DNA from 3 places in the Alloalcanivorax xenomutans genome. Region 2 is predicted to be linked to each of the others. Evidence: predicted binding sites of a transcription regulator. Region 2 holds the regulator's gene; each other region holds the start of a gene.
What was found. Region 2 encodes LexA, which represses DNA repair genes until DNA is damaged. Its sites were predicted from a motif close to TACTGTNTANNTANACAGTA; they were not measured.
Positions count from the first base shown of each region.

Region 1 (9,552 bases), 2.0 Mb from region 2:
CAGGGTATAGCGCAGATCCGCGCCACGGGCCGGGCCGCGGCCACCACGGCCGCCGCCACCGAAGATGTCGCCAAAAATATCGCCGAAGATGTCGCCGAAGCCGCCGCCACCGAAACCTCCGGCACCGGCTCCGCCGAAGCCACCCTGGCCTTCCACTCCGGCATGGCCGAAGCGGTCGTAGGCAGCTCGTTTGTCCTCGTCGGACAGGACCTCGTAGGCTTCCTTGGCTTCCTTGAATTTGGCCACCGCCTCGGCGTCATCCGGATTACGGTCCGGATGGTATTTCATCGCCAGGCGTCGATAGGCCTTTTTCAGATCCTGCTGACTGGCGTCCTTGGACACCCCCAGCACTTCGTAATAATCGCGTTTGGACATAGTGAGCCTTTATATGGCGCCAGACGCCGAACGCCGGACGCTTGGCGCTGCTCTCGGCAGCGCCCCGCGCCCGGCGTCAACGTCCGGCGGATTTCGACTTACTTCTTCTTGTCGTCATCCACTTCTTCGAACTCGGCATCGACCACATCGTCTGCGGCCTGCTTGCCTTGTTCATCACCGGCGTTGCCGCCCTGGGCCTGCTGCGCCTCCGCATACAGTTTCTGTGCCAGGGAACCGGACGCCTCGGTAAGCGCCTTGGTCTTGGCCTCGATGTCGTCCTTGTCGTTACCCTTGAGCGCGGCTTCCAGATCGGAGATGGCTTTATTGATCGCCTCTTTCTCTTCCTCTGTGGCCTTGTCGCCCGCTTCCTCCAGGGTCTTGCGAGTCGCGTGAACCAGGTGATCCGCCTGATTGCGGGTCTGCACCAGCTCCTCGAACTTGCGATCCTCGTCGGCGTGGGCCTCGGCGTCGCGCACCATCTTGTCGATCTCATCGTCGGACAAACCGGAAGACGCCTTGATCTGGATCGACTGTTCCTTGCCCGTGGCCTTGTCCTTGGCGCCCACGTGCAAAATACCGTTGGCATCAATATCGAAGGTCACCTCGATCTGCGGCACGCCGCGCGGCGCCGGCGGAATGTCTTCCAGGTTGAACTGCCCCAGGGACTTGTTCTGCGCCGCCTGCTTACGCTCGCCCTGCAGCACGTGCACGGTCACCGCGGTCTGGTTATCGTCCGCCGTGGAGAACACCTGCGACGCGTTGGTCGGGATGGTGGTGTTCTTCTCGATGATCGGCGTCATCACACCGCCCATGGTCTCGATACCCAGAGTCAGCGGGGTCACGTCCAGCAGCAGCACATCTTTCACGTCACCGCTGAGTACGGCACCCTGAATGGCGGCGCCAATGGCCACGGCTTCATCCGGGTTGACGTCCTTGCGCGCTTCCTTACCGAAGAACTCAGCCACTTTTTTCTGTACCAGCGGCATCCGGGTCTGGCCACCTACCAGGATCACGTCGGTGATGTCGGACGCTTTCACACCGGCATCGTTGAGCGCGGTCTTGCAGGGCTCCAGGGAACGGCTCACCAGCCCTTCCACCAGGGACTCCAGTTTGGCCCGGGTCACTTTCACCACCAGGTGTTTGGGACCGGTGGAATCCGCGGTGATGTAGGGCAGATTCACTTCCGTCTGCTCGGCGGAGGACAGCTCGATCTTGGCCTTCTCGGCAGCTTCCTTGAGGCGCTGCATGGCCAGCGGGTCGCCGCCCAGATCGATGCCGGAGTCCGCCTTGAACTGATCCGCCAGGAAATTGATCAGCGCCAGGTCGAAATCCTCACCACCCAGGAAGGTATCACCATTGGTGGCCAGCACCTCGAATTGGTGCTCACCGTCCACTTCGGCGATCTCGATGATGGACAGGTCGAAGGTACCACCACCCAGGTCATACACCGCGATGGTGCGATCACCACCCTTCTTGTCCAGGCCATAGGCCAGGGCCGCGGCGGTGGGCTCGTTGATGATCCGCTTCACGTCCAGACCGGCGATACGGCCGGCGTCCTTGGTGGCCTGACGCTGAGAATCGTTGAAGTACGCGGGCACGGTGATGACGGCCTCGGTCACCGGCTCACCCAGATAGTCCTCCGCGGTCTTCTTCATTTTCTTCAGCACCTGGGCGGAAATCTGCGGGGGCGCCATTTTCTCGCCCTTCACGTCGACCCAGGCGTCGCCATTGTCGGCCTTGGTGATTTTGTAGGGCACCATCTTGATGTCCTTCTGCACCACCTCGTCTTCAAAACGGCGGCCGATCAGGCGCTTCACCGCGTACACGGTGTTTTGCGGGTTGGTCACCGCCTGCCGTTTGGCGGCCTGACCCACCAGCACCTCGTTGTCCTCGGTGTAGGCGATGATGGACGGCGTGGTGCGCGCGCCCTCGGCGTTTTCGATCACCTTGGTCTTGTCACCTTCCATCACAGCCACACAGCTGTTGGTGGTGCCAAGGTCGATACCAATAATCTTACCCATAACGTCTGTTTCTCCTTCACACGATCCGAATGCCAAAGGCCACCCGGACAGTTGAACCTCAATGAACTTGCCAGCTATATGGCGGCGCCCCGAGTCTTTTCAAGGGAGCCGGATCAACCTTCCGCCTTGCTGACCACCACCCGCGCCGGACGGATCAGGCGGCCGTTGAGCAGGTAGCCTTTCTCCAATACGTCAATCACGGTGTTGGGCTCCGCCCCGGGGGCCGGAATCATCGTCATTGCTTCGTGACGCTCCGGATTGAAGGGCTCGCCGTGGGGATCCACCTGCTCCAGGTTGTGCCGGCCGAAGGCATCCATCAGCACCTTCAGCGTCAGCTCAAGACCCTCGCGGGCGGGCTTGAGCGCCTCATCCTCGGCATCCAGGGTGGACAGGCCACGCTCCAGACTGTCCGCCACGGACAGCAGATCACCGGCGAACTTCTCCAGGGCGAACTTATGGGCGTTCTCCACCTCGCGTTCAGCACGGCGGCGCACATTCTGGATTTCCGCCTGGGCACGCAGGTCCGCTTCGGCCAACGCTTTCTCCAGACGCTGCATCTGCTCCTGCGCCTCAGCCAGCTGCCGGGCCGCATCCGGCTCCGCGGCGGCCTCTTCGTCAGCCACCTCGGCGGCAGGTTGGGGGTTCTCCAGTTCTGAATCCTGGGTCACCGCCTCATCTTGGGGTTTCTGTTTGTCCTGATCGCTCATATCCACTCCAAAATACCCGAATGCGGGATCCATCTCGGGAAGGCGGGCAAAGATATGGGAACAGGTTGAGCGGATTCAAGGGCAAGCGAGAAAGCAGTTAACAGTTAATAGTGAAGAGCTAACAGCGCGCGCGAGGACACCTCCGAGCACCAATGCTGTGCCCTCGCCCTCCCTTTTCGCGGAGCCGGGCCGCTATTCACTGTTCACTATTAACTCTTCATTGCTTTTCACAGTTGATTGAGGGCGGCGGACAGGATGCGGGCGGTGATATCCACGGTGGGGATGACTTTTTCATAGTCCATGCGGGTGGGGCCGACCACGGCCAGCACGCCCACCGGGCCGTTTTCCAGCCGGTACGGCGCCGACACCAGCGAATACTCCTCGAACGGCTGATAGCCGGACTCCCGGCCGATGAAGATCTGCACGCCATCGGCCTTCATGCTGCGCTCCAGCAGATGCAGGATATCGCGCTTGTGGTTGAAGGCATTGAACAGGTCGCGCAGCTTGTCGATGCTGTCGGCCTGGGCGGTATCCAGCAGATTGGACTCCCCGGACACCACGTAATCGGACTCTTCGTCCTCGGGCTGCCTCAAGGCCTGACCAGCCACATCGAGGGTGGTCCGCATCAGCGCGTCCATCTGCGCCCGGTCCGCCGCCATGGTGCTCAACAGGCCGTCACAGATGGCGTCCAGGTCACAACCACCGTAGGTGTGATTGATGTAGTTGGCGGCCTGGCGCAATTCCGTCTCATCGTACTGGCGGGCGGTATGGATGATACGGTTTTGCACTTCGGAGCGGTTCACCACCAGAATCACCAGCACGCGCTGACCGGACAGCGGCAGGAACTCCACCTGCCTCAGCGTGCTGACCTGGCGTCTTGGCGCCGCCACCAGACCGGCCATGCGGGTCAGTTCCGCCAGAGTACGGGATGCCTGGGACACCAACTCCTGCGGCGACTGATCCGGTGCCAGCAACTGGCGCAATTCATCACGCAACTGCTGGTGATCCGGGCTGCGCATGGCGCTGGACGCCAGCAGCGTATCCACATAGAGGCGATACCCACGCTCGGTGGGCACCCGGCCCGCCGAAGTGTGGGGACTGACCAACAACCCCAGATCCTCCAGTTCCGCCATGATATTGCGGATGGTCGCCGGGCTTACCGCCAGGCCGCCCCCCTGGGCCAGGGTTTTCGAGCCCACTGGCTGGCCGTCACGGATATGACGTTCCACCAGGGCCATGAGTAACCGTTGCTTGCGTTCGTTGAGTTCCACAGCTGCCTTTCGTCACCCATTACTGCCAATCGGGATGGGCGGAGCGCCCACCCATTGCCGATTGTTGCCAGCGAAACGGTCGCCGTCCAGTGTTACTCCTCTTCACCTTACTCTTACGCTCGCGGCCGGAATCGCCTAACATCAACGAGGCACTGGTCAGAATAACAGTTGTCCGAGCCGCGCAGCGAGTACCGCCGCGCCACCCGCTACAAACGCCCAAACCAGGAAACACGGGGGTTCCGTACATGCTCACTCACTTGAGCGTTCGCCATTTCGCCACCGTCGATCAACTCGAGCTGGAACCGGAATCCGGCCTCACCGTCATCAGCGGCGAGACCGGCGCCGGCAAATCCGTACTGATCGATGCCCTTTCCCTGACCCTGGGAGAACGGGCGGATTCCGCCGTGGTTCGGCCGGGCTGCGAACGGGCGGAAGTGCTGGCCAGTTTCACCGTGGCCAACCACGCCCAGGCCAGGGCCTGGCTGGAAGAGCGGGAACTGGATAACGGCGATGACTGCCTGCTGCGCCGCACGGTCCGTGCCGACGGCCGCTCCCGGGCCTATATCAACGGCACGCCGGCCCCCTTGGCCGACGTGCGTCAGCTCGGCGAGTTGCTGATCAGCATTCACAGCCAGCATGAACACCAGGCCCTGCTGCATCGGGACACTCACCGCCAACTGCTCGACAATTTCGCCGGCGCTGGCGAGCTGGCGGCTTCCGTGCGAAACGCCTGGCGCCAGTGGCAACAGGCCCGCCAGGAGCACGACCAGGCTCTCACCGGCGCCCGCGAACAGAACGAGCGCCAGGAACTGCTGCGCTTCCAACTGGACGAATTGGACGCCCTGTCTCTGGCCGAAGGCGAATTGGCGGAGCTGGATCAGGAACAACAACGCCTGGGCCACGCCGACGCCCTGATCCGCCTGTGCCAGCAATCGGTGACGGCCCTGTACGACGGCGAGGAAGGCACCTGTAACGATCAGCTGGGCCAGATCCGCCACTGGCTGGAAGAAGCCCGCGACCACGACAACGCTTTGTCGGAAGCTTTGGACACGGTGGAATCCGCCCGCCTGCAGGTGGAAGCGGCCGCCGAAGCCCTGCGTCACTATCTGGACCGCCTGGACCTGGACCCGGAGCGGCTGGCGCAAGTGGAAGAGCGCCTGGGGCAGGCCTACAGCCTGGCCCGCAAACACCGGGTGCGCCCGGAAGAACTGGTGGAGCATCATCAGCAACTGGCCCGGGAAGTGGACACCCTGGAGCACTTCGATGAGCACCTGGAGGCCCTGGCCAAAGCGGAGCAAGATGCCCAGGCACATTACATGAGCGAAGCCCGCAAGCTCAGCAAGGCCCGCAAGACCGCCGCCACCACACTCACTCGTCAGATCGCCACCCAGCTCAAGGCCCTGGGCATGAAAGCCGCCAGACTGGAAACCGTGGTGGAAGACGACAGCCCCGGCGCCGAAGGCCTGGATCTGGTGGAATTCCGTTTTTCCGCCAATCCCGGGCAGCCATTACGGCCGCTGGCCAAGGTCGCTTCCGGCGGCGAATTGTCCCGGGTCAGCCTGGCAATCCAGGTGATTTGCGCGCGCAACCTGACGGTGCCCAGCCTGGTGTTCGATGAAGTGGATGTGGGGGTCGGTGGCGGGGTGGCCGAAATCGTCGGCCGCCTGCTGCGGGAACTGGGCGAACACGCCCAGGTACTGTGCATCACCCACCAGGCGCAAGTGGCCAGCCAGGGACATCAGCACTGGCAAGTGCACAAAATTCAGGGCAAGAACACCACCCGCACCCGCATCCAGCCCCTCGCCCCGGATGCCCGGGTGGAAGAACTGGCGCGGATGCTGGGCGGCGTGGAAATCACCGACTCCACCCTGGCCCATGCCCGGGAAATGCTCGAGAAGGGTCAGGAAGTGGCCTGACAAAACCCCACCGCCCGTGCCCTGAGGCACGGGGATTGGGTCGGGGAGCGGGGCTTGCGGGCGTGGCGCCGCTATGCGGCGTCGGGCTGGCTGGCGGTGAACCGGGCCTGGGCCGATCGGTTATTTGCGCTTCGGCTTAACGTACAACACCAGGGCGTGGTCGACGATGTCGTAGCCGTGCTTGTCGGCGATCATCTTTTGACGCTTCTCGATTTCCTCATCGACGAACTCGATCACCTCACCGGTCTCGGTGCAGACCATATGATCATGGTGGCCTTCATCGGCCAGCTCGAATACGGCGGAGCCTCCCTCGAAGTTGTGGCGCAATACGATGCCCGCCTGCTCGAATTGAGTGAGCACCCGATAGACGGTGGCCAGCCCCACATCCTCGCCGGCCTCCATCAGCGCCTTGTAGATGTCTTCCGCGCTGAGATGCCGGGAATCGGAGGATTCCAGTTGCTGAAGGATTTTCACCCTCGGCAAGGTCACCTTGAGCCCAGCCTTTCTAAGATCCTGATTATCCAATGTACTTGCTCCGTAGCCGCCTTTTGGGGATCGCCTGACTTTCAGGGAACCTTGTTCCCCCCGTTCAAGTCTGTATTATCGCCCGAACATTATGCCAAGTCGAAAACCCATGCCAAGGATCATCGCCCTTTTTGCCATATTGACCACCCTGCTGGCCGGTTGCAGCTCCCTGCGCTTCCCGGGGGTGTACCGCATCGACATTCCCCAGGGGAATGTGGTCACCGAGGATATGTTGTCCGGCCTGCGACCGGGCATGACCCCCGAGCAGGTTCGCTTCGTGCTCGGTCCGCCCACGCTGACCGACCCGTTCACCCCCAACACCTGGTATTACCTGCTGCAGTACCAGCCGGGTAACGGGGAGATGGTGGAACAACAGATCGTGGTGCATTTCGACCAGGGACATTACAGTCATTACGACGGCCAGGTCACCAGCGATCTGCGCGAGCGCACCTCCGGTTACCAGGATCAAGAATTGCTGCGGCGCGCCGAGGACCGGCGCCAGGAAGCCGCCAACTGATCCAATCTCAGCCTTGGCTGGCACGCCGGGCCCTGGCCCGGCGTGCTGATTTCGGATCCGCTTTAAGCGGCCGGTAGATTTCCACCCGTTCCCCTTCCGCCAGCCTGCGCCCCGCCGGATTCGGCTCGACCTTGCCAAACACCCCCATGCTGACCCTCGCCGGATCCAGCCCATCGAAATGCTCGGCAATACCCGAAGCGGTCACGGCATCCAGCATGGAAGCGCCCTCCGGCACCTCCACCGCGATCAGCTTCTGCTTCTCCGGCAAGGCGTAAACCACTTCGACGCGAATAGTCCCGGCCATGGGCCTAACCTCCCAGGGCGCCGATCAGAGCATTGAGGAATACCGCCGCCACCGCCAGTGGCGCGACAATACGCACCACCGCCCGCCATACCATGTACAGCCCGAAGCTCTTCATCGCCAACTCCTTGCGGGCCTGCGTTTCCTTCATGACCCAGCCGGCGAAAATGGCAATCAACAGCCCCCCCAGGGGCAACATCAGGCTGGAAGCGAGGAAATCGATGTTCTGGAAGAAGGTGCCCACCAGGAAGGTCACGTCCTTCCAGTAATTGAACGACAGCACCGTGCCAACACCGATCACCCAGGCCGTCAGCCCCACGGCCAAGGCCGCCAGCGGCCGTCCCAGCCCCCGCTCCACCAGCCAGGCCACCATCGGCTCACCCAGGGAAATCGAGGAACTCAGCGCCGAGCACATCACCAGCACGAAGAACACCGTCCCGACAATGACGCCAGCAGGCATCTGACCGAACGCCAACGGCAGGGTCACGAACAGCAACCCCGGCCCTTGAGAAGGCTCCAGGCCATTGCTGAACACCACCGGAAAAATCACCAAACCCGCTCCCAGCGCCACCAGCGTGTCCAGTAACGCGATGATCCCCACGGTGGAGACGATCGACACCCGCCGGGTCTTGCCGGTACGGCGATCCTGGACCTCACGGGGCATATAGGCGCCGTACACCATGATCGCGCCCATCCCCAGGCTCAGGGTGAAAAACGCCTGCCCCAGAGCGGCCATTACCGCCTCGCCGGAGAGCTTGGAGAAATCGAAGTGGAACATGAAGTTCACGCCCTGGGCGAACCCCGGCGTGGTGCTGGCGTAAACCACCAGGCCAATCAGCAGCACGAACAGCAGCGGCATCAGCACCTGCACCGCTTTTTCCAACCCCCGGCTGACGCCACGGGCCACCACCCACATGGTCAGAACCATAAAGGCGGTGTGACAACCCAACATCAACCAGGCGTTCGCCTGCATCCCCTCGAAATGGGCCAGAGAGCCGGCGGCGGAGATGCCCTGGAAACCTCCCTGGGCCATGTCCCAGATGTAATAGAGCGTCCAGCCAGCGATCACCGAATAGAACGACAAGATCAGGAACCCGGCCAGGGCTCCCATGTAACCGATCCCGGCCCAGCGGCGGCTCACCTTGCTCTCCGCCGCCAGCTTTTTCATCGTATGCACCGGGCTCATGCCGCCTTTGCGCCCGAGCATCACCTCCGCCACCATGATCGGCACACCGACCAGAGCGATACACAGCAGATAGACCAGCACGAAGGCGCCACCGCCATATTCCCCGGCGAAATACGGGAACTTCCAGATATTGCCGAGCCCGACGGCGGATCCGGTAGCCGCGAGAATAAACGCCCACCGGCTGGTCCACATGCCGTGGACCGGCTTGTCACCTTGCTTCATGCAAACCTTACCCCTTGGTGAAATGCGATCATTGTGTTGATTTTGCGACAGGCGCTCAAGCCGCAAAACCGCAGGCCATCCATGCCGGCATGCCAATGACGCTCGCTAAAGCACCGGGCTGTCTCTATAATCGCGCCCCCATGGGCAAAGCGAAAAAAGCGAAAACACCATCCAGCACCGTGGCGCAGAACCGCAAGGCGCGCTTCGACTACCACCTGGAAGAGCACTTCGAGGCCGGACTGGCGCTGGAAGGCTGGGAAGTGAAATCCCTGCGTGAAGGGAAAGCCAACCTGTCGGAGGCCTACATCCTGCTCCGCGACGGGGAGGCCTACCTGTTCGGCGCCCGCATCGAGCCGCTCCCCACCGCCAGCACTCACATCACCCCGGACCCGCTGCGCAACCGCAAGCTGCTCCTGCACCGGCGCGAACTCGCCCGCATCTTCAGCGGCGTGCAAAAGGACGGCTACACCTGCGTGCCGGTGAGCCTGTACTGGAAGCGCGGACTGGCCAA
Region 1 covers NZ_CP136538.1:3,888,791-3,898,342, forward strand. Annotated here, with positions in the region: gene dnaJ (molecular chaperone DnaJ) at 1-375, opposite strand, end outside; gene dnaK (molecular chaperone DnaK) at 474-2,396, opposite strand; gene grpE (nucleotide exchange factor GrpE) at 2,510-3,103, opposite strand; gene hrcA (heat-inducible transcriptional repressor HrcA) at 3,331-4,374, opposite strand; gene recN (DNA repair protein RecN) at 4,620-6,290, shown strand; gene fur (ferric iron uptake transcriptional regulator) at 6,411-6,815, opposite strand; gene RYH70_RS18020 (outer membrane protein assembly factor BamE) at 6,925-7,332, shown strand; gene RYH70_RS18025 (RnfH family protein) at 7,340-7,636, opposite strand; gene RYH70_RS18030 (sodium-dependent transporter) at 7,641-9,041, opposite strand; gene smpB (SsrA-binding protein SmpB) at 9,182-9,552, shown strand, end outside.
Region 1: the regulator LexA is predicted to act here: its motif matches at 4,525-4,544, upstream of recN (DNA repair protein RecN).

Region 2 (9,552 bases):
TCGGGCAACGCTTCTTGCGGCGCAGCTCCTGGGTTTCCGCCTCATCATCGTCGGCCCGCACCGCCTCCTCGCCAGGAAGCAGATTGAGCGTGGCGGTACAGCGCTCCTTGGGCGGCAGGCTATAACCGGAGCAGCCCAGGAAGACACCGGTGGAGCCGGTACGGATCTGCATCGGACGGCCACAGGTGGGACAGGCGATGTCGGTGTCCGTGGGCAGATTGGCGCGCATGCCGCCCTTGGCCTGCTTGCCACTGCCCTCGCCTTGGGCGGCTTCCAGCTTGGCCTGAAAATCCTGGTAGAAATCGTTGAGCACATCGCGCCAGTGGCGTTTGCCCTCGGCGATTTCGTCGAGGGTTTCCTCCATCCGCGCGGTGAAGTTGTAATCCATCAGATTGGGGAAGCTTTCCACCAGGCGATCGGTGACGATGTCGCCCATCTTCTCCGCGTAAAAGCGGCGGTTTTCCTGCCGCACATAACCGCGATCCTGAATCGTGGAAATGATCGAGGCGTAGGTGGACGGCCGGCCGATACCGCGCTTTTCCAATTCCTTGACCAGACTGGCCTCGGTGTAACGGGCCGGCGGCTTGGTGAAATGCTGGGTCGCATCCACCTCATCGATGACCAGCACGTCGCCCTGCTTGAGATCCGGCAGGACCGTGTCTTCCTGCCCCTTGCGCGCCGCCGGCGGCAGGATCCGGGTCCAGCCGTCGAACTTCATGATGCGGCCCTTGGCCTTGAGTTCATAGCCGTCCGCCTCGGCGGTCAGCGTGGTGCTCAGGTATTCCGCCGGCGGCATCTGGCAGGCGATGAACTGGCGGCGGATCAGCTCGTAAAGGCGCTGGGCGTCGCGCTCCATGTCCTTGAGCGACTCGGAGGTGCGATTGACGTCGGAAGGCCGGATCGCCTCGTGGGCCTCCTGGGCGCCTTCCTTGCTGGAATAGGACAGCGGTTTCGCCGGCAGATATTTCTCGCCCAGCTTGTCATCGATCCAGGCCCGGCACGCCGTCACCGCGTCCGCGCTGAGGTTGGTGGAATCGGTACGCATGTAGGTGATATGGCCGGCCTCGTAGAGGCGCTGGGCCATCATCATGGTTTTCTTTACCCCGAAGCCCAGACGGGTACTCGCCGCCTGCTGCAGAGTGGAGGTAATGAACGGCGCCGAGGGTTTGGACCGGGTCGGCCGCTCCTCGCGCTGGGAGATGGTCAGCTGGCCGGCGCGGCGCAGTGCCTCGCGGTGGCGCTCCGCGTCCTCTCCGTTGTTCGGCCGGAAGTTTTCACCCTGGTAACGGGCCACCTGCAGACGCAGCTGGTCCGCTTGCTGCTTGCTGTCGTGGGTGTCGGCGTGCAGCTCCCAGAACTCCTCCGGGGTGAAGGCGCGGATTTCCCGCTCGCGCTCCACCACCAGCTCCACCGCCACCGACTGAACCCGGCCGGCGGACAGGCCGCGGGCGATCTTTTCCCACAGCAGCGGTGAGATCATGAACCCCACCACCCGATCGAGGAAACGGCGTGCCTGCTGGGCTTCCACCCGGCTCATATCCAGCTTGCCCGGTTCCTGGAACGCGGCCTGGATCGCCTTCTTGGTGATCTCGTTGAACACCACCCGGTCGAAACGCTCGTCGTCGCCGCCGATCACCTCACGCAGGTGCCAGGCAATGGCCTCCCCTTCGCGGTCCAAGTCAGTGGCGAGATAGATGCGCTCGGCCTTGGCGGCCAGACGCTTGAGTTCATCGATGACCTTTTCCTTGCCGGGCAGGATCTCGTAGTGCGCCTTCCAACCGTGCTCCGGGTCCACCCCCATGCGGTTGATCAGTTGAGACCGCGCTTTCTTCTTTTTATAAGCCTCGCGTTCTTCCTTGGGCAGCGAACGGGTATAGGCCGCCTCCTTGGCCCGTTCCTGGGGCGTGGACTTCTTGCCGCCGCCGCTGACCGGCAGATCGCGCACGTGGCCCACGCTGGACTTGACGATGAAGTCATCGCCCAAATAGCGGTTAATGGTTTTCGCCTTGGCCGGCGACTCCACAATTACCAGGGACTTACCCATTACGTTCGTCACCCACAACTGAATTACCGAGAAGTCGGTCGATCCGGCCTTCCCCGGCCGGATACGATGTCCAGACCCCGTTTCCGGGGTCCTCAGGGGCGCCTATTTAGACAGCGGCGCTAACGTCCGGTCAAGCTTCGGGGTGGCACAATCCCTTTTTGACGCCTCCCCGAGGGCCTGCCCATGGCCTTCGGAGAACCATGCCGGCCCAGGCGGGATCGGCCGCCGGGCGGGCCTTGATCAGCATCAATCGACCGCTTCCCGGGAGCGGGCTATACTCGGTGAAAAGCGTTCGAGGGAGACCGCCGTGACTGCTCCGTATCAAAGAATTCTTGTCGCCATCGATTGCAGTGACGAGTCCGCCGACATCCTCTGCCGTGCCGCCGGGGTGCTGGAAGGTAATGCCACCGGCGAGTTGCATCTGATTCATGTGATCGAGCCGCTGGCGCTGGCCTATGGCGCGGATGTGCCCATGGACGTCACCGACCTGCAAAGCGGGCTGGTCAAGCAGGCCCGCGAAACCGCCCTGGAATACGCTCGCCAGTACCAGATCGGCGAGGATCGCATCCACGTTGAGCTGGGTTCCATCGAAAAGACCATCGTCGACAAGGCCGATGCGCTGGGCGTGGATCTGATCGTGGTGGGCAGCCACACCCGCAGCGGCCTGGCTCTGCTGCTGGGCTCCACCGCCCGCGGCTTGGTGCCCGGAGCCCATTGCGACGTGCTGGCGGTGAAAGTCCAGCGCAAGGACAAGAAAGCGGACTGAGGGCACCGGCCCAGCCCAACCAATCCGCGCCTTGTGCAGATCGCCCGGCCAGCAGCCGGCCGGGGTGAGCCGTCACGTCATCGCCGGCCCGGCACGGGGGTGATCGTTCCAGCGGCATAACAGCGCCGCCAGCGCCCGCGCCTGTTCACGCAGTGCCGCCAGTTCCTGCGCGGTTCCCTTCTCGCCCTGATAAACCGGGATCTTGCGCAGAGCCGCCTCCAGTTCCGCGTCCGGCGCCGCCAGGCGCTGCACCTCCACCGCCCAGCGAATCTGATGCACCAGCATGTGAAACAGCGCCAGGCGGGTTGCAAGACTGAATAACGCCACCCGCGGCTGATCGAAATCGGCGAACGACAAGCGCGCCAGCACCGCTGGTTTCGCCTGGTCTTCCTCCGCCACTTTTTCCGCCACCTTCAAGGTGGCGCTGCGCGGCGTCGCCAGCAGCAGGGACAAAGCGCCAAACACCTCCCCCGGCGACACCCGGTACACCACGGGTGGCGGCGTGCCCTCGCCAAGCACCCACAGCTCTCCACGCAGCAAAAAATAAAGCCCGCTGGCCTCGGCCCCGGCCCGAATCACCACCTCGCCCGGCGCGGCTTCAAGAATCCGGGTCCCGGCCAGCAGCAAGGCTCGCTGGTCGGCATCGTCGCGGGATACTTCATTGAAAAACGGCACGCCGGAAAGTAATGACTCCACCCGCGCCTGCTGAGAACGTTGCCACTCGGCTTGCTTCATTTCCCCCCCAATCCACGGCAGCCTCACCATTCGCTGAAAGGCTGCTGCGGGAGCTTGCCCTGCAAGCTAATTCCCGGAATGCAGCGCTATTCGCTTGCACGGCAAGCTCCTACAGCGGCTCCATGGCCCCTCCGCGGGAAGCTGTCTTGGCAGCGAATACAACGCCACGACGCCGCCTTCCCCCCCGGGAAGCGCCGAGCGCATAGCCTAGCCGGGATGGCCGCGCAAGGCGAGCGAAGAGCACCTCGCAACAACATTGGAATGACAAAAACACTGGACATATTGTACTGTTCGTATTATCAGTATGCCATTCCCGTTGTGGCGACCCACAGGAGACCGACATGAGCAGCAAACTGACCCTCCGCCAGCAGCAGGTGCTGGATTGCATCCGTGATTCACAGGCGGACACCGGCATGGCCCCCACCCGGGCGGAAATCGCCGAAAGAATGGGGTTCCAGTCCAAGAACGCCGCCTCCGATCACCTGCGGGCACTGGAGCGTAAAGGCTATATCCGCCTGCACAGCGACCGCTCCCGCGGCATTCAGCTCCTGGAGTCGGCCCTCGGCGACGAGGATGAATTACCGGTGGTGGGCAAGGTGGCCGCCGGCACCCCGATCGAGGCGGTGGAAAACGTGCAGCGCACGGTACCGGTGCCACGTGGATTGTTTCGCCAGCGGCCCACCTATCTGCTCCAGGTGCAGGGCGACAGCATGATCGACGCCGGCATCTTCGACGGCGATCTGATCGCCGTGCGCAAGAGTGAAACGGCCCGTTCCGGTGAAATCGTGGTGGCCCGCATCGGCGAGGAAGTGACGGTGAAAACGTTGCGGCTGAACAAATCCGATGCCACCTTGCTGCCGGCCAACGAAGACTACGAACCGATTCAGGTGCCCGCGGATCAGTTGATCATCGAAGGTGTGTTCGTCGGCCTGATCCGCGATCCGAACGCGCATTAAGAGCCATTCGCCGCCCCCGAAGAGACAAAATGCGTTAGTGCCAGTTAGACTACGCACGCATTTGCGTTTTCTCCATGGCGCCCGTGGTCCTGTTGTCGCCACATTGATGGCCAGGGAATGAAAGGCCACGACCTTCCGTAGACGCCATGGAGACACCCTGAGACGTACCCTGAGACAGAGTTTCCATGAACAGGACGGTCAGGACCAAGGATAAACAGTGATAACGGCGACATCAGTCGACGTGCCAGGGAGGGTCGGGCATCCCAGCGGATGCCAAGCGCCGGGGGCGCATCACGGGTTCTCTCACGGCATGCCCGCCGTGTTCTCTGTGCCTGTGGTTTGTTATTGCTGAGTAGCTTTGCCATGAACGACACCCGTTTGCTAGCACCCTGCCCGTCCTCACCCAATTGCGTGTCCAGCCTGGCCACGGATGAACGGCACCGGGTGGCGCCTCTTCCCGGCTACGCCGACCGTGCCGGCAGTCTGAAACTGCTGCGCGAAGTGCTGGCCACCCTGCCCCGTGTCAGTTTCGAACAGGTAGGGCCGGCACGCTTGCAGGCACGCTTCACCAGCCGCGTGCTTCGCTTCGTTGATGACGTCACTTTCTATGTGCACGAGAATGGCGGTATTGAAGTGCGCTCCGCCTCGCGGGTCGGATACTACGATTTCGGCGCCAACCGGCGCCGGGTGGAGGATCTGCGTGAGCGGCTTGAGGAACGGCTGGGCGGCCTGACACCGGTTCAGGGGCAAGGCGCCGGATGAGTATGCCTGACCCCAGTGCGTGTGAATGGGCGGACATCGGTGTCAACCTCACCGACCGCCAGTTCGCCGACGACCGTGAAGCGGTACTGCAACGGGCCCGGCGGGCCGGCGTCAGCCGCCTGCTGCTGACCGGCACCAACGTCGAGGAATCCCGGCAAGCACTGGCGCTGTGCCAACGCTACCCCGATCAGGGCCTGCTCTGTACCGCCGGCCTGCATCCGCATAGTGCCCGCTTCTGTAACGACGGGATTCTGTCGGAATTACGGGAACTGCTGGGGCAACCGGCGGTGGCGGCGGCTGGTGAGATGGGGCTGGATTTTAATCGGGATTTCTCCCCGCGCCCGGATCAGGAAAAAGCGTTCGAAGCGCAACTGGCGCTGGCCGCCGGGTTGAACAAACCGGTGTTTTTACATCAGCGGGACGCCCATGATCGCTTCCTGCCCATGCTCAAGGCCTGGCGGGACCGGTTACCCTCTGTGGTGGTGCACTGTTTCACTGATCAGCGCCGCCCCCTGTTCGACTACCTGGACCTGGATTGCTTCATCGGCATCACCGGCTGGATCTGCGACGAACGACGCGGCCGCGAGCTGGCCGAACTGGTACCGCATATTCCCGGCAACCGGCTGCTGCTGGAAACCGACGCCCCTTACCTGCTGCCAAGGGATTTACCGGAACCTCCGGCAAAGAAACGCCGCAATGAACCCTGCCTGCTCCCCTGGATCGGCGAACGGGTGGCGGCCCTGCGAGGCGAAACGACGCAAGCCCTGGCCCAGCAAACCCTGGCCAATACTCTGGCGTTTTTGCAGCGGGATTGGCCGGCGGCCTAGTAGCCGCCGTGGGGGCTTAAATCAAAATCCAATTCGCTTGCAAGGCAAGCTCCTGCAGCGGCCTTGTAGCACTCTCCGAATTCATCTCTCCAAGTCCCCTCAGGCCAGCCGTTCCCCCATCAGAAACGCGCGCACGTCCAGCAGTCCGAATGGCCAGGCCAATTCCTGCTCACCCCGACGCAAGACCGGAATACGCTCACCGTACCGGGCGATCAGATCGTCGTCCTCGGCGATGTCGACGGCCTCGATAGCCAGCAGCGGGTCCACGGTCAAGAGCATATCCCGGGCCCGCTCGCACAAATGGCATCCCAAGGTGGTGTAAAGCGTGACGGTCATGGTGTCTCCCCGTGACGGATGGCGAAGCAATGGTGCAGTCCGTGGCGGCGAAAGTCCTCCGGGGTGCTCCATTGGGTAAGGTCTTCCACCTGGTACCAGCGGCGAATACTTTCATCCAGTTCGAAACGGCGGAAGTTGCAGGAGAAGTACAGGACACCGCCGGGCTCGAGCCGTTTGAGAATACGGCGGATCAATTCACCGTGATGCTCCTGGACCACGAAATCCTGGCGGCTTTTGTTATTTGAGAATGTGGGCGGATCACAGAACACCACATCGAACTGTTCGCGGCAGGTTTCCAGCCAGCTCATTACATCCGCCCGCTCGAGCGGGTGAGCGTCACTGGAAAAACCATTCAAGGCCAGGTTGCAGGCGGCCCAGTCCAGATAACGGCGCGAGGCATCCACCGTCACCACCCGGCGAGCGCCGCCCACCAGAGCGTGAACACTGGCGGCGCCGGTGTAGGCGAACAGATTCAGGACGCGCTTGCCGGCGGACTCCTGCGCCAAGCGCAGCCGCATCGGCCGATGATCCAGGAACAGGCCGGTATCCAAATAGTCATTGAGATTCACCAGAAGATGGGCACGTCCTTCGCGCACCACCTTGTATTGGCCCCGGCTGTCCAGCTTTTGATATTGGCGGTGCCCCTTCTGCCGCTCGCGGGTGCGCAGATGAACCTGCTCCCGGTGTACCGCCAGCGCCGAACGCACCGCGCTCACCGCCCACTGGCGGCGCTCCTTGGCTTTATCCGGGTCGATGGAGGACGGCGCCTTGAACTCCTGCACCAGCGCCTGGTCGCCGTAGATATCCACCGCCACGTTGAACTCCGGCAGATCACGGTCATAGAGTCGGTACGACTGGATATCCTCACGTTCCAGCCAGCGGCGCAGGTGCTTGCCGTTCTTGCGCAGCCGGTTCAGCAGCGGCATCGCCCCTTCCGGCGGCGCGAAGCCAGGCTCCGGTGCCACCCGCAGCGGCGCTTCCGGCACCGGCGGCCGTGGCCGGTAGACGCGGATATAGTTCTTCAGCGGCCCGTTTAGCAAGCGGTGCTGGCTTTGTAGTTCCATGCCGCAACGATCCAGGGTGGTGACATCAGTGCCCAGCAACACCGCGGTCCAGTTGAGCGCCCTTTGCCCCATCAGGCGGCCAAGGCCGGCGTGCAGCCAGGCGGAACGCTCGCGCTCCTCCAGACGCTCGCCCCAGGGCGGGTTGGTCACCAGCAGTCCGGTGTCGCCCAGATCCCGCTGGCGCAGGGCACCCAGCTCGCGCCGCTCCAGGTGCAGCAAGCGCCGCACCCCGGCTCGCTCGGCGTTATCCATGGCGTACTGGATGGCCCGGTTATCCACGTCGAAGCCCTTCAGCGGCGGCAACGACGGCACCTTCCGCAAGGTGGCGGCGGCCTCTTCGCGCAGCCCTTCCCACAGCGCCCGCCGGCATCCGCGCCAGGCCATGAATCCGTAGTCCTGACGCAAGGCGCCGGGCGCCACGCCGCCGGCCATCCAGGCCGCTTCGATCAGCAGGGTGCCGCTACCGCAAAACGGATCCAGCAACATCGAGGGGCGGTCCTGGCGATGCCAACCGCCGGCTCTCAGTACGCCCGCAGCCAGATTCTCGCGCAGCGGCGCCCGGCCACCGGCCAGACGATAGCCGCGCCGATGCAGCGGCGTGCCGGCCAGATCCAGCCACAGGTGAGCCTGATCCTCGTCCAAACGCCCGCGGACGCAACACGCTCCCAGTTCACTGTCCGAAACACGCAGCGACGGAGGCAGCGCCCGCGCCAGCCGCCGGGTGCTGATACGGTTGTCACCGCGCACGCCCTTGCCGTGCTCCAGATTGAGAAACAAGGGCGCGCCGGCCGCCACCAGGGCTGGCCAGTCCAGCGCCGCCGCCAACGCTTCCGGGGCTTCTTCCGCGCTGATCTCCAGAGTCACCAGCGGCAGCAGCACACGCTCCGCCAGACGCGACCACAGGCACACCCGCAAGCCGTCTTCCTGGCGCCCATCGATGATGACATGGGCGTTACCGGTCTCTGTTACGGATATGCCCAGCTCCACCAGTTCCTCGGCCAGCAGCGGGGCCAGGCCCGGCAGGCAAGTGGTCACGAACTCCATGGGGAATGCCTCATCGGTGTCTGCACGAATTGATGTCTCGAAGCAATTATCAGCTAAATCAAGGAGATAGGCGAACTTTCACGAAACCGTCAAATATGCGGCATCCGTTTAACCACGCCGTCACATATTGCCGTTCGTTATTCGACACGGGCAGCCCCCTTTCCCATACTCGAAGAACGGCTTGCGCGATAATGGACGCGGGCCAAGGCACTACCAATACCTGATCACTCGTGTTCGCCACCGGCATCACGGGCCTTTGAGCCAGGGAGAAAGACCCGGAACAACAATCCGGGGAGACAAAGGGCTCGCCCGCCCCGCCGGAGGAGATTCCGTATGGAATTCAGGGCGGCGCATTGTGACACAGAGAAGATCAGCAGGATATTCCCAGTCACTACGATGAAGGAAAGAGGAAAGTGTCCATGAAAAGACAGAAACGGAGTCGTGAGGAGCGGGCCTACAGCCGCGGATACCAGGCCGGTTACAAAGGAAAATCCAAAGACTTTTGTCCCTTCGACGCTTTGCAGGCCCGCAGCAGCTGGCTGAACGGATGGCGCGAAGGGCGCGTTGATCAATTACATGGCCTGGTGGGTGTCGCCGGCATCCACAACCTCAAGGATCTCCGCTGAAGAAAAGGGGGAAATGAACCGGATATGATGAACCGATAAAGCAACCCGTTCTCCACAGCGCCGGCACTCTTGGTGCCGACCCCATAGGGCCCCACCCGGGCCCTTTTCTTTAGAGCCTGTTCGCGATCTTTACGCCTCAGCCCTTTGGCCAGCCCCGGGCGATCTCGCCGATCAGTTCCGGGCCCCGGTATATCAGTCCGCTGTAGATTTGCACCAGATCGGCACCGAGACGCCGCTTTTCCAGAGCATCCTCGCTGTTCATGATGCCGCCCACGCCGATCAGCGGTACACGGCCGTTCAGGGTGCGGCTGACCACGTCCAGCGCGCGGTGAGCAATCGGTTTCAGCGGGGCACCGCTGAGGCCGCCCTGCTCGTCAGCGTGCGGCTCGCCG
Region 2 covers NZ_CP136538.1:1,854,600-1,864,151, reverse strand. Annotated here, with positions in the region: gene topA (type I DNA topoisomerase) at 1-2,044, opposite strand, end outside; gene RYH70_RS08745 (universal stress protein) at 2,352-2,810, shown strand; gene RYH70_RS08740 (cyclic nucleotide-binding domain-containing protein) at 2,883-3,545, opposite strand; gene lexA (transcriptional repressor LexA) at 3,887-4,501, shown strand; gene RYH70_RS08730 (DUF1499 domain-containing protein) at 4,865-5,263, shown strand; gene RYH70_RS08725 (TatD family hydrolase) at 5,260-6,090, shown strand; gene RYH70_RS08720 (glutaredoxin family protein) at 6,190-6,426, opposite strand; gene rlmKL (bifunctional 23S rRNA (guanine(2069)-N(7))-methyltransferase RlmK/23S rRNA (guanine(2445)-N(2))-methyltransferase RlmL) at 6,423-8,534, opposite strand; gene rmf (ribosome modulation factor) at 8,954-9,160, shown strand; gene RYH70_RS08705 (quinone-dependent dihydroorotate dehydrogenase) at 9,297-9,552, opposite strand, start outside.

Region 3 (9,552 bases), 1.2 Mb from region 2:
AAATCTCGGTGATACGCAGTTCCACTGTGGCTCCTGAGCGGCGGCGAATACGGGTTGCGCCGCGGCTCTTCATATTCATTGTTGGCGGATACGGATGGCCGCCCGGAACAGGGCGGAATCACTCGGGGTCGGGATCAGGCCCCGGAACGGCGCGCATTCTAACACAGAGAAGGCGCCGGGGGCTCCCCGGCGCCGGGCGGGCGGTTCAGTTGCCCAGTTGCTTGAGCATGGCTTTGGCCAGCTCGGCCTCGGAGGAATCCGGATACTGTTTGACCAGGCGATTCAGAGTGTCGCGAGCCTGGACGGTACTGCCACCCCGCGCCTGCAGGCTGGCCAGTTTGTACAGGCTGGTGGGCGCCCGGCTGTGATCCGGATAATCGTCCACCACCTTGGAGAACTGTTCCCGTGCCTGGGTCAGTCTTGGCGATTTCAGATTGGAATAGGCTTCACCCAGCCAGAAATGGGCCTGCGGACGATAGCGGCCATTCGGATATTCTTTCAGATAGGCTTCCAGGGCTGGTACGGCCCCTTCGAAGTCACGGTCCAGCAATTTGCGCTGGGCGTCATTGTAGGCCTGGCGATCGGCTTGTGGGTCCACCGCCGGCTCACCGCCTTCCTCTCCATCCCCAGTGGCGTTCTCGTCATCGGCCGAAGCCGGCGCGGTACTCTCCGCCAGGGCATTGATTCGGGTATCCAGGTCCAGATAGCGTTCGCGCTCGGCGGCTTTGAGCCGATCCAGTTCGTGACGCAGACGCTCTATCTGACCCTGTAAATCCTGAAGCTGTTCCTCATACTGCTGCATTTGCTGCATCAGCATGATCACGCCGTCGTTACCGCCAGTGGATTCCGCGGCGACGGTGCGGGCACCGCCCCGTGAACCGCCGCGGTCCTCCACGGACAGAGGGCCGGTCTGCGCCTGCGCAGTAATCACGGCCCCCGCAAGCAGGGCACCGATGAACCCATGTGTTCCGAGTCTATGGATGGCCTGCTTCAACATCATGGCTTACGGACGGCCTGCCACGTAGTTCAGCTCAACGCGACGGTTTTTCGCCCAGTCCATTTCGCTGTGACCGAAAGCGGCGGGCTTCTCTTCACCGTAGGACACCACTTCCAGCTGGGAAGAGGATACGCCCTGAACGCGCAGGAACTTCTGTACCGCCTGGGCACGACGCTCGGACAGAGCCACGTTGTACTCACGGGTACCGCGCTCGTCGGCATGGCCTTCCAGACGCAGCTTGGCGTTGGCGTTGTTCTTCAGGTAAGTCGCGTGAGCGCGCAGGGTTTCGAAAGCAGCCGCCGGAACGGTGTTGCTGTCGAATGCGAAGTAGATCACACGAGTATCGGTGGTGCCGTCGTAGTTGGACGGATGGTTATGGAAGTTATCCGCGGTCAACGGAACGCTGCTGGTGTCAGGGCGGGTGGACTCGGGACGCTGAACCGGCTGAGTGGTACCGGTCTGGGAATCCATGCCGGAGGTGTCCGTGGCGGACGTGTCCTGCTCGGTGGGCGTGCTGGAACAGGCGGCAAGAACGCCGGCCAGAATGACGGCAAACAAAGGATTGACGAATGAACGCATGACAAAACTCCTGATTAATTTCCTGTAATTTCGAACACTGAGACCCGTTTATGGAGAAACCTCCGCATCCGTCCCCGGCCCGTCAGTGACAACGCTGACGCGTGGCTCACCCTGGGCCGGACACCTGAGATGCGAGGCAGCATCTACAGAAACGGCGACCAGGCCGGTTCCCTGACTTCCCCTTCCTTCGACGGCAGCTCTACCTTGACTCTGCCATCGATGGATACGGCCTCCAGGACCCCCGTGCCGCGACGTTGCGTACCGTAAATTACCATACTTCCATTAGGCGCAACACTGGGCGACTCATCCATATTGGTCTGAGTCACAATATCGAACGTACCCCGCTGCAGGTCCTGCACACCGACGTTGAAACTGCCGTTGCGACGGTGTACGTAAACCAGATACCGGCCGTCCGGGGTGACATCCGGACGGGCGTTGTAATTGCCCTCGAAGGAGACCCGCCGGGCGGACCGGTCGTTGATGTTAAGCATGTAGATCTGCGGACCGCCGGAACGGCTGGAAGTGAACACCACGTGCTCGCCGTCGGGCATCCAGCGCGCCTCGGTATCGATACCGTAGTTGTCCGTCAACCGGGTCAACCCGCCGCCATTCACATTCACCATATACAGTTCCGGATTACCATCCTTGGACAGGGTGATCACCAGCCGCTGACCGTCCGGTGACCAGGACGGAGCGCCGTTGATGCCCCGCTCCCGGCTGACCACGGAACGCTGCCCGCTGGCCAGATCGTGAACGTAAATGTTCGGTTTGCCGTTGTTCTCGAAGGAGACATAGGCGATTTTGCTGCCATCCGGTGACCAGGACGGGCTCATGATCGGCTCGGCACTGGACAGAATGGTCTTCACCCGATGACCGTCGGCATCGGCGTACTGCAGTTGATAAGGCAGCTTGGCGCCACGGTTATGGGTGACATAAAGGATCTTGGTGGAGAAGGCACCAGGAATGCCGGTGAGCTCTTCATAGATGCGATCGGAGATGGCGTGGGCCACGTCACGCAATTGCGCTTTGGTGGGACTGTAGCTTTCACTGAACAGTTCACGCTGGCGGCCCACGTCGTACAGGCCATAGGTCACTTCGTAGCGGCCGTCGTCCCGCGGCTTGGTATGGCCGATCACCAGGTACTCCTGGCCGAGCACGCGGAAATCCCGGTAGATGATCGCGTCCTTGGTGTGCGGCCGGCTGAGCATGTTCTTTGCCGGCAGCGGCTTGAACTGACCACTGCGGTGCAGGTCCGCCTCGACAATGGCGGACACCTGCTCCGGTGCCTCGTTGTCGCCGTCAAAAGGCACGATGGCGATCGGCACCGCATCCACCCGTCCTTCGGTCACCTTGATCAACAGCTCGGCCCGCGCGGCCACCGTCAGTGTCGCCAGGACCAGGGCCAATATCAGTCGCTTCATTTGGCATCTCCAGGTTCGAATTCGAGCACAAGCGTTCGGAACGCTTCAAAACCGTCACCTTTCGGCACCGGCAGGGGGCTGGCCAATTGCACGCCCTTGACCACGGAATCATCGAAGTCCGGGTAACCGCTGGACTTCACCACATCCACATTGACCACATCCCCACCGGGAACCATACGGATACGCACCCGGGTACGGATGTCGTTCCGGTTACGGTAGTTGCCGGGAATGCGCCAGCGTTGGGCCACCGCCGAGGAGATGGCGTCAATATAGCTGGCGGTTTCCTGTTCCACTTTGCTGTCCGGGTCACCGCTGCCGGGGTTCTCCTGGTCCTGCTTCTTAGCCTGACGAGCCATCTCCAGCCGTTCCTGAGCCAGCAGTTCCTCCATGTCCGGCTGCTCGAATTTGGGCGGCGGCTCCGATTTCGGCTTCGCATCCGCTTTGGGTTTCGGTTCCGGTTTCTTTGGCTCCGGCTTGGGTTCGGGCTTCGGTTTCTGCTCGGATTTCGGTTTGGGTTCCGGCTTCGGCTCAGGCTTCGGCTCAGGCTTCGGCTCAGGCTTCGGCTTAGGCTCCGGCTTCGGTTCCGGTTTCGGCTTGGGTTCCGGTTCAGGTTTCGGTTTCGGTTTCGGTTCAGGCTGCGGCTCTGGTTTGGGCTGCGGCTTGGGCGCCGGCTTCTCTTGCTTGGGCTCGGGACGAGTGGGCGCCGCCGCCCGCTCGGTCTGATCGGTGACCACCGCCATCACATGGGGAGGAATCTTCGGGGGACGGCGCAGCTCCGGCTCGGAGGTCCAGGTAAACAGCACCATTCCCAGCACCAACAGGTGCAGGAACAGGGACAGCCCCGCGCCTACCCCACGGTCACTCATGGCAACTCCGCTGGGTCGGTCACCAGGCCCAGCTTGGTGACACCGGCGCTTTGCAGCTCCGACATCAGTACCACTACCTTGCCATAGGGCACGTTCTGATCACCGCGCACCAGGAACAAGGTTTCCGGTTTCTCGTTGTGAATGGCGGTGACCCGCTGGGTCAAGGCTTCCAGGTCAGTGGCGGCTTCACTGTCGTCGCCGACATTAATGTAGTAACCGCCATCGGCGGCCACCGCGATCATCACCGGCTCGTCATTTTCCGTCGGCAGCGGCGCGCTGTTGGCCTGGGGCAGGTCCACGGAGACCCCCTGAGTCATCATCGGCGCGGTGGCCATGAAGATCACCAGCAGCACCAGCATCACGTCGATGTAAGGCACCACGTTCATCTCCGCGGCCAGCTTCCGCGGAGTATGCCTGCGCATACCTGAAGAAGGTCGGTATCGGGCCACGATCTACTCCTCCCGGCTATGGGCCTGACGGTGGAGAACGGCGGAAAACTCCTCGGCGAACATTTCGCAGTTGCCCACCAGGGAGTCAGACAGAGAAGCGTAGCGGTTGTAAGCCATCACCGCCGGAATCGCCGCGAACAGGCCAATCGCGGTAGCCACCAGCGCCTCGGCGATACCCGGCGCCACCACGCTGAGCGTGGCCTGGGTCACATTGGCCAGGGCGCGGAAAGAATGCATGATGCCCCACACCGTGCCGAACAGGCCGATGTAAGGACTGGTGGAACCCACCGACGCCAGGAATGGCAGATAACGGGACAGCCTCGCCTCTTCCCGCTGCAGCGCCACGCGCATGGCCCTCTGGGCACCGTCCATCACCGCGTCACTGTCCCGGGAAGTCTTCGACAACCGCACGAATTCCTGGAACCCGGCGCGGAAAATCGCCTCGGTGCCAGAGTCCGGATTGGATTTCTTGCGCACCTGGTTATACAGGCTGGCCAGATCACCGCCGGACCAGAATTTTTCCTCGAACGCCTGCCCCGCTTTGCGCGCCCGGCTCAATACCCGATAGCGGGTAACGATCACATACCAGGAGAACAGGGAGGCGAACAGCAGCACCAGCATTACCGCCTTCACCACCGGCCCGGCATGCAGCACCAGGGAGGCAATGGACATGTCGGAGGCTTCAATCATTGGCCCGTTCTCCTCGATATTCGGCCTTGAATCTTTGGTACAGGGGCGCCGGCAACGCTTTCGGGCGAATACCGTCGGCACTGACGCAGGCTATTTTGATTTCCGCTTCACACAGAAGCTGATCTCCGCGGCGCACCTGCTGGGCGAACAGCAGCGTCGCCTTCCCCAGGTGGCGCAGTCCGGCGCTGACACCAAGGGCGTCATCGATACGCGCCGGACTGTGGTAGCGTACCTGGCAGGAATGCACCACGAACTGATAATTCTCCTCGGACAACCCGTAATGCTGGTAGCCCAGGGAGCGCAAATATTCGGTACGGGCCCGTTCCATGAATTTCAGATAGTTCACGTAATAGACGATACCGCCGGCGTCAGTGTCTTCGATATAGACCCGAACCGGTAGGACAAAGTCCTGATCCGTCGAAGATTTTTCAGTCATTAAACAAATCTCCATCACTCCCAGGACGGCGCAGCCCGAAGTGGCGCCAGGCGTGATTGGTCACCTGCCGGCCCCGCGAGGTGCGCTGTATGAAACCCTGTTGAATCAGATAGGGTTCCACCACTTCCTCAAGGGTTCCGGCGTCCTCGTTGAGGGCCGCCGCCAACGAGTCCAGCCCCACTGGCCCACCGTCAAACTTATGCATCATCATGTTCAGCAACCGCCGGTCGGTGCCATCCAGACCGTGGCTGTCCACCTCCAGCATATCCAGCGCCGCCTCCGCTACCGGCCCGACGATGCGGCCATCGCCTTTTACCTCGGCATAGTCCCGCACCCGGCGCAGCAGCCGGTTGGCGATCCGCGGCGTGCCCCGGGCGCGGCGCGCCACTTCCCGGGCACCACTTTCATCCACGGGAATGGCAAGGATGTCGCAGGAGCGGGCGACGATACGGGACAGGTCGTCGACGTTATAGAATTCCAGCCGCTGCACGATACCGAAGCGGTCACGTAACGGCGCGGTAAGCAGGCCGGCGCGAGTGGTGGCGCCAACCAGGGTGAATGGCGGCAGATCCAGTTTGATGGAACGGGCCGCCGGCCCTTCGCCGATCATGATGTCCAACTGGAAGTCTTCCATGGCGGGATAGAGGATCTCTTCCACCACCGGCGACAGGCGGTGAATCTCATCCACGAACAGCACATCGCCCTCTTCCAGATTGGTGAGGATGGCGGCCAGATCCCCGGCTTTTTCCAGCACCGGGCCGGAGGTGGATTTCAATTCCGAGCCCATTTCCCGGGCGATGATATGGGCCAGCGTGGTCTTCCCCAGCCCGGGCGGTCCGAAAATCAAGGTGTGATCAAGCGTCTCGCCGCGCCCGCGGGCGGCGTCGATGAAAATTTCCAGCCGCTCCCGCACCTTGGGCTGCCCGTTGTAATCGGCCAGATTGGCGGGCCGGATCGCCCGGTCATGCTGCTCTTCCCGGGGGTCCGAAGCGCTGGAGGAAATCAGGCGATCGTTGTCCATGGTGACATTACACCTTCTTTAATAGAGCAATAGAGCCAGAGCATCGGCCTTGATGGTGCGGGGGCATCACTCTTTACAGGACATCACTTTGCCAGCCCCCGCAGAGCCCGGCGAATAAGACCTTCGCTGGTCTCCTCCCCGGCCTCCGCCGCGCGGGCCACCGCCGCCACCGCGTCCTTGTTGCGATAGCCCAGGGCTTCCAGCGCCGCCACCGCGTCGTCACGAACGCCATTGGCGCCGCTCTGGGACACCAGTCCCGGCGGCATCGCCGGCGCGCCTTCCAGCTTGTCCAGGCGATCGGACATCTCGATAACCAGACGCTCGGCGGTTTTCTTGCCGATACCCGGCACCTTCACCAGGGAGCTGGTGTCCTGATCACGGATACAGGCGGCCAGCCGATCCGCTTCAATGCCGGAAAGAATCGCCAGCGCCATTTTCGGACCGACACCATTTACCTTGATCAGGCTGCGGAACAGTTCGCGCTCATAACGGCTGTTGAAGCCGTACAGCAGCTGGGCGTCCTCACGCACCACGAAATGAGTATGCAGCGTCAACGAGGCCCCGATTTCCGGCAAGTCATAGAACACCGTCATCGGCGCTTCCACTTCGTAGCCGACACCGCCCACATCCAGCAGCAGCCAGGGCGGGCGTTTGTCCAGCAGTTGTCCTTTGAGTTGTCCGATCATCGTATCCGTCTTCGTCGTACCGCGCTGGCACCGGCGATGCGTGCCAGCGATACGCGCATGTGCGCATGACACAGGGCGATGGCCAGAGCATCGGCGGCATCCGCCTGCGGGCGTTTGTCCAAACCCAGCAAATGCCGGACCATTTCCGCCACCTGAACCTTCTCGGCGCCGCCACGCCCCACCACCGCCTGTTTCACCTGGCGGGCGGAGTACTCGAATATTGGCGCGCCACTTTGCACCAGAGCCGCCAGCGCGGCGCCCCGGGCCTGACCCAGCTTCAGCGCGGAATCCGCGTTGCGTGCCATGAACACCTTCTCAATGCTGATTTCCGCCGGCTGAAAGCGTGTCAGCAGTTCGGTCAGCCCGGTGAAAATCTGTCCCAGGCGCGGCGCGATATCCTCACCGCTGGTACTGATGGTACCGAAGGTCAAAGCGCGGCTGCGATTACCCTGTTGCTCGATGACACCGTAGCCGGTGTGCCGGGAGCCTGGGTCGATACCGAGCAAAATGGTCATAGAGTCCAGCCGATTCTCATAATAAAAAGGCAGGTAGCCGTTTACCTGCCTCATATAACCTTTCCGCTGTTCTTATGTCCAGTATCGCGATCCTTTCCCGCATGGCCCTTCCCATGGATAGGACCGCGATATCGTTTATTCCTGTTGCGGCCACTCAGCGTTGGTATAGACGTTCTGTACGTCGTCCAGATCTTCCAGGTGGTCGACCATCTTGCCCACGGTCTCGGCGGTGTCGGCGTCCATCTCCGCACTGGTGGATGGATGCATGGTGACCTCGGCATCCACCGGCTCCAGGCCACCCGCCTTAAGCGCGTCGACCACGTCACCGAAGCTGCGATCCGGAGCGGTCACCACCAGGAAACTGCCGTCGTCGTTTTCTTCCACGTCCTCGGCGCCGGCTTCCAGAGCCAGTTCCATCAGCTTTTCTTCGTCCACGCCGGGCTCGAAGAAGATTTCGCCGCGCTTGGTGAACAGAAACGCAACCGAACCGCTGGTACCAAGATTGCCACCAAACTTGGAGAAGGCATGACGCACTTCGGCCACGGTGCGATTGACGTTGTCGGTCATGGTTTCCACCAGCACCGCCACGCCACCCTTGCCGTAACCTTCGTAGGTGATCTCTTCCATGTTGGCGCTGTCGTCACCGCCGGCGCCACGTTTGATCGCCCGGTCGATGGTATCCCGGGTCATATTGTTGGTCAGCGCCTTGTCCACCGCCGCCCGCAGACGCGGGTTATCGTTGATCTCGCCGCCGCCCATGCGGGCGGCCACGGTGATCTCTCGAATCAGCTTGGTGAAGATCTTACCGCGCTTGGCGTCCTGAGCCGCCTTGCGGTGTTTGATATTGGCCCATTTACTATGACCTGCCATTGAGGCCCCCTTTCCTTGATATTCCTGTGTTGTTCTTTCAGCTGTCCGCCTTGCGAACGCTGATGCCCACTTCACGCAGCTGCTGATTGTCCACCGGAGAAGGCGCGTTGGTCATCAGGCAGGCCGCGGTCTGGGTTTTCGGGAACGCAATCACTTCACGAATCGAGTCGCTGCCGGTCATCAGCATCACCATGCGGTCCAGGCCGAAGGCCAGACCGCCGTGAGGCGGTGCACCGTATTTCAGCGCGTCGAGCAGGAAACCGAATTTCTCCCGTGCTTCCTGTTCGTCGATACCCAGCGCCTCGAACACGGTCTGCTGCATATCCGGGCGATGAATACGGATGGAACCGCCGCCCAGTTCGGTGCCATTGAGCACCATATCGTAGGCCCGCGACAGCGCGCCTTCCGGGTTGCTCTTCAGTTCTCCGGGGTCGCACTTGGGCATGGTGAACGGATGGTGCAGCGCATAATAGCGGCCGTCTTCTTCCTCGAACATGGGGAAGTCCACCACCCACAGCGGTTTCCAGTCGCCCTCGGCCAGACCACGCTCATGACCGACCTTGACCCGCAACGCCCCCATCGCTTCATTGACGACTTTGGCCTTGTCGGCACCGAAGAAGATCAGGTCGCCAGTGGCCGCCCCGGTCCGTTCCAGGATGCCCTTGATGGCGTCCTCGGTGAGGAATTTGAGAATCGGGGATTGCAGCCCTTCGGCGCCGGCGGCCAGGTCGTTGACCTTCACATAGGCCAGCCCCTTGGCGCCGTAGATACCGACGAACTTGGTGTATTCGTCGATTTCCTTGCGGGACAGATCGGCGCCACCAGGCACTTTCAGCGCCACTACCCGGCCTTTGGGATCCTTGGCCGGGCCGGCGAACACCTTGAACTCCACGCCGTCCATCAGATCGGCGATATCCACCAATTCCATCGGCACGCGCAGATCCGGCTTGTCGGAACCATAGCGGCTCATCGCCTCGGCGAACGTCATGCGCGGAAACTCGGGCAACTCCACATCCAGCAAC
Region 3 covers NZ_CP136538.1:3,096,885-3,106,436, forward strand. Annotated here, with positions in the region: gene queE (7-carboxy-7-deazaguanine synthase QueE) at 1-25, opposite strand, end outside; gene ybgF (tol-pal system protein YbgF) at 206-931, opposite strand; gene pal (peptidoglycan-associated lipoprotein Pal) at 1,004-1,576, opposite strand; gene tolB (Tol-Pal system beta propeller repeat protein TolB) at 1,720-2,997, opposite strand; gene RYH70_RS14255 (TonB family protein) at 2,994-3,863, opposite strand; gene tolR (protein TolR) at 3,860-4,285, opposite strand; gene tolQ (protein TolQ) at 4,316-5,002, opposite strand; gene ybgC (tol-pal system-associated acyl-CoA thioesterase) at 4,995-5,438, opposite strand; gene ruvB (Holliday junction branch migration DNA helicase RuvB) at 5,431-6,459, opposite strand; gene ruvA (Holliday junction branch migration protein RuvA) at 6,543-7,145, opposite strand; gene ruvC (crossover junction endodeoxyribonuclease RuvC) at 7,142-7,660, opposite strand; gene RYH70_RS14290 (YebC/PmpR family DNA-binding transcriptional regulator) at 7,796-8,530, opposite strand; gene aspS (aspartate--tRNA ligase) at 8,568-9,552, opposite strand, start outside.
Region 3: the regulator LexA is predicted to act here: its motif matches at 7,725-7,744, upstream of ruvC (crossover junction endodeoxyribonuclease RuvC).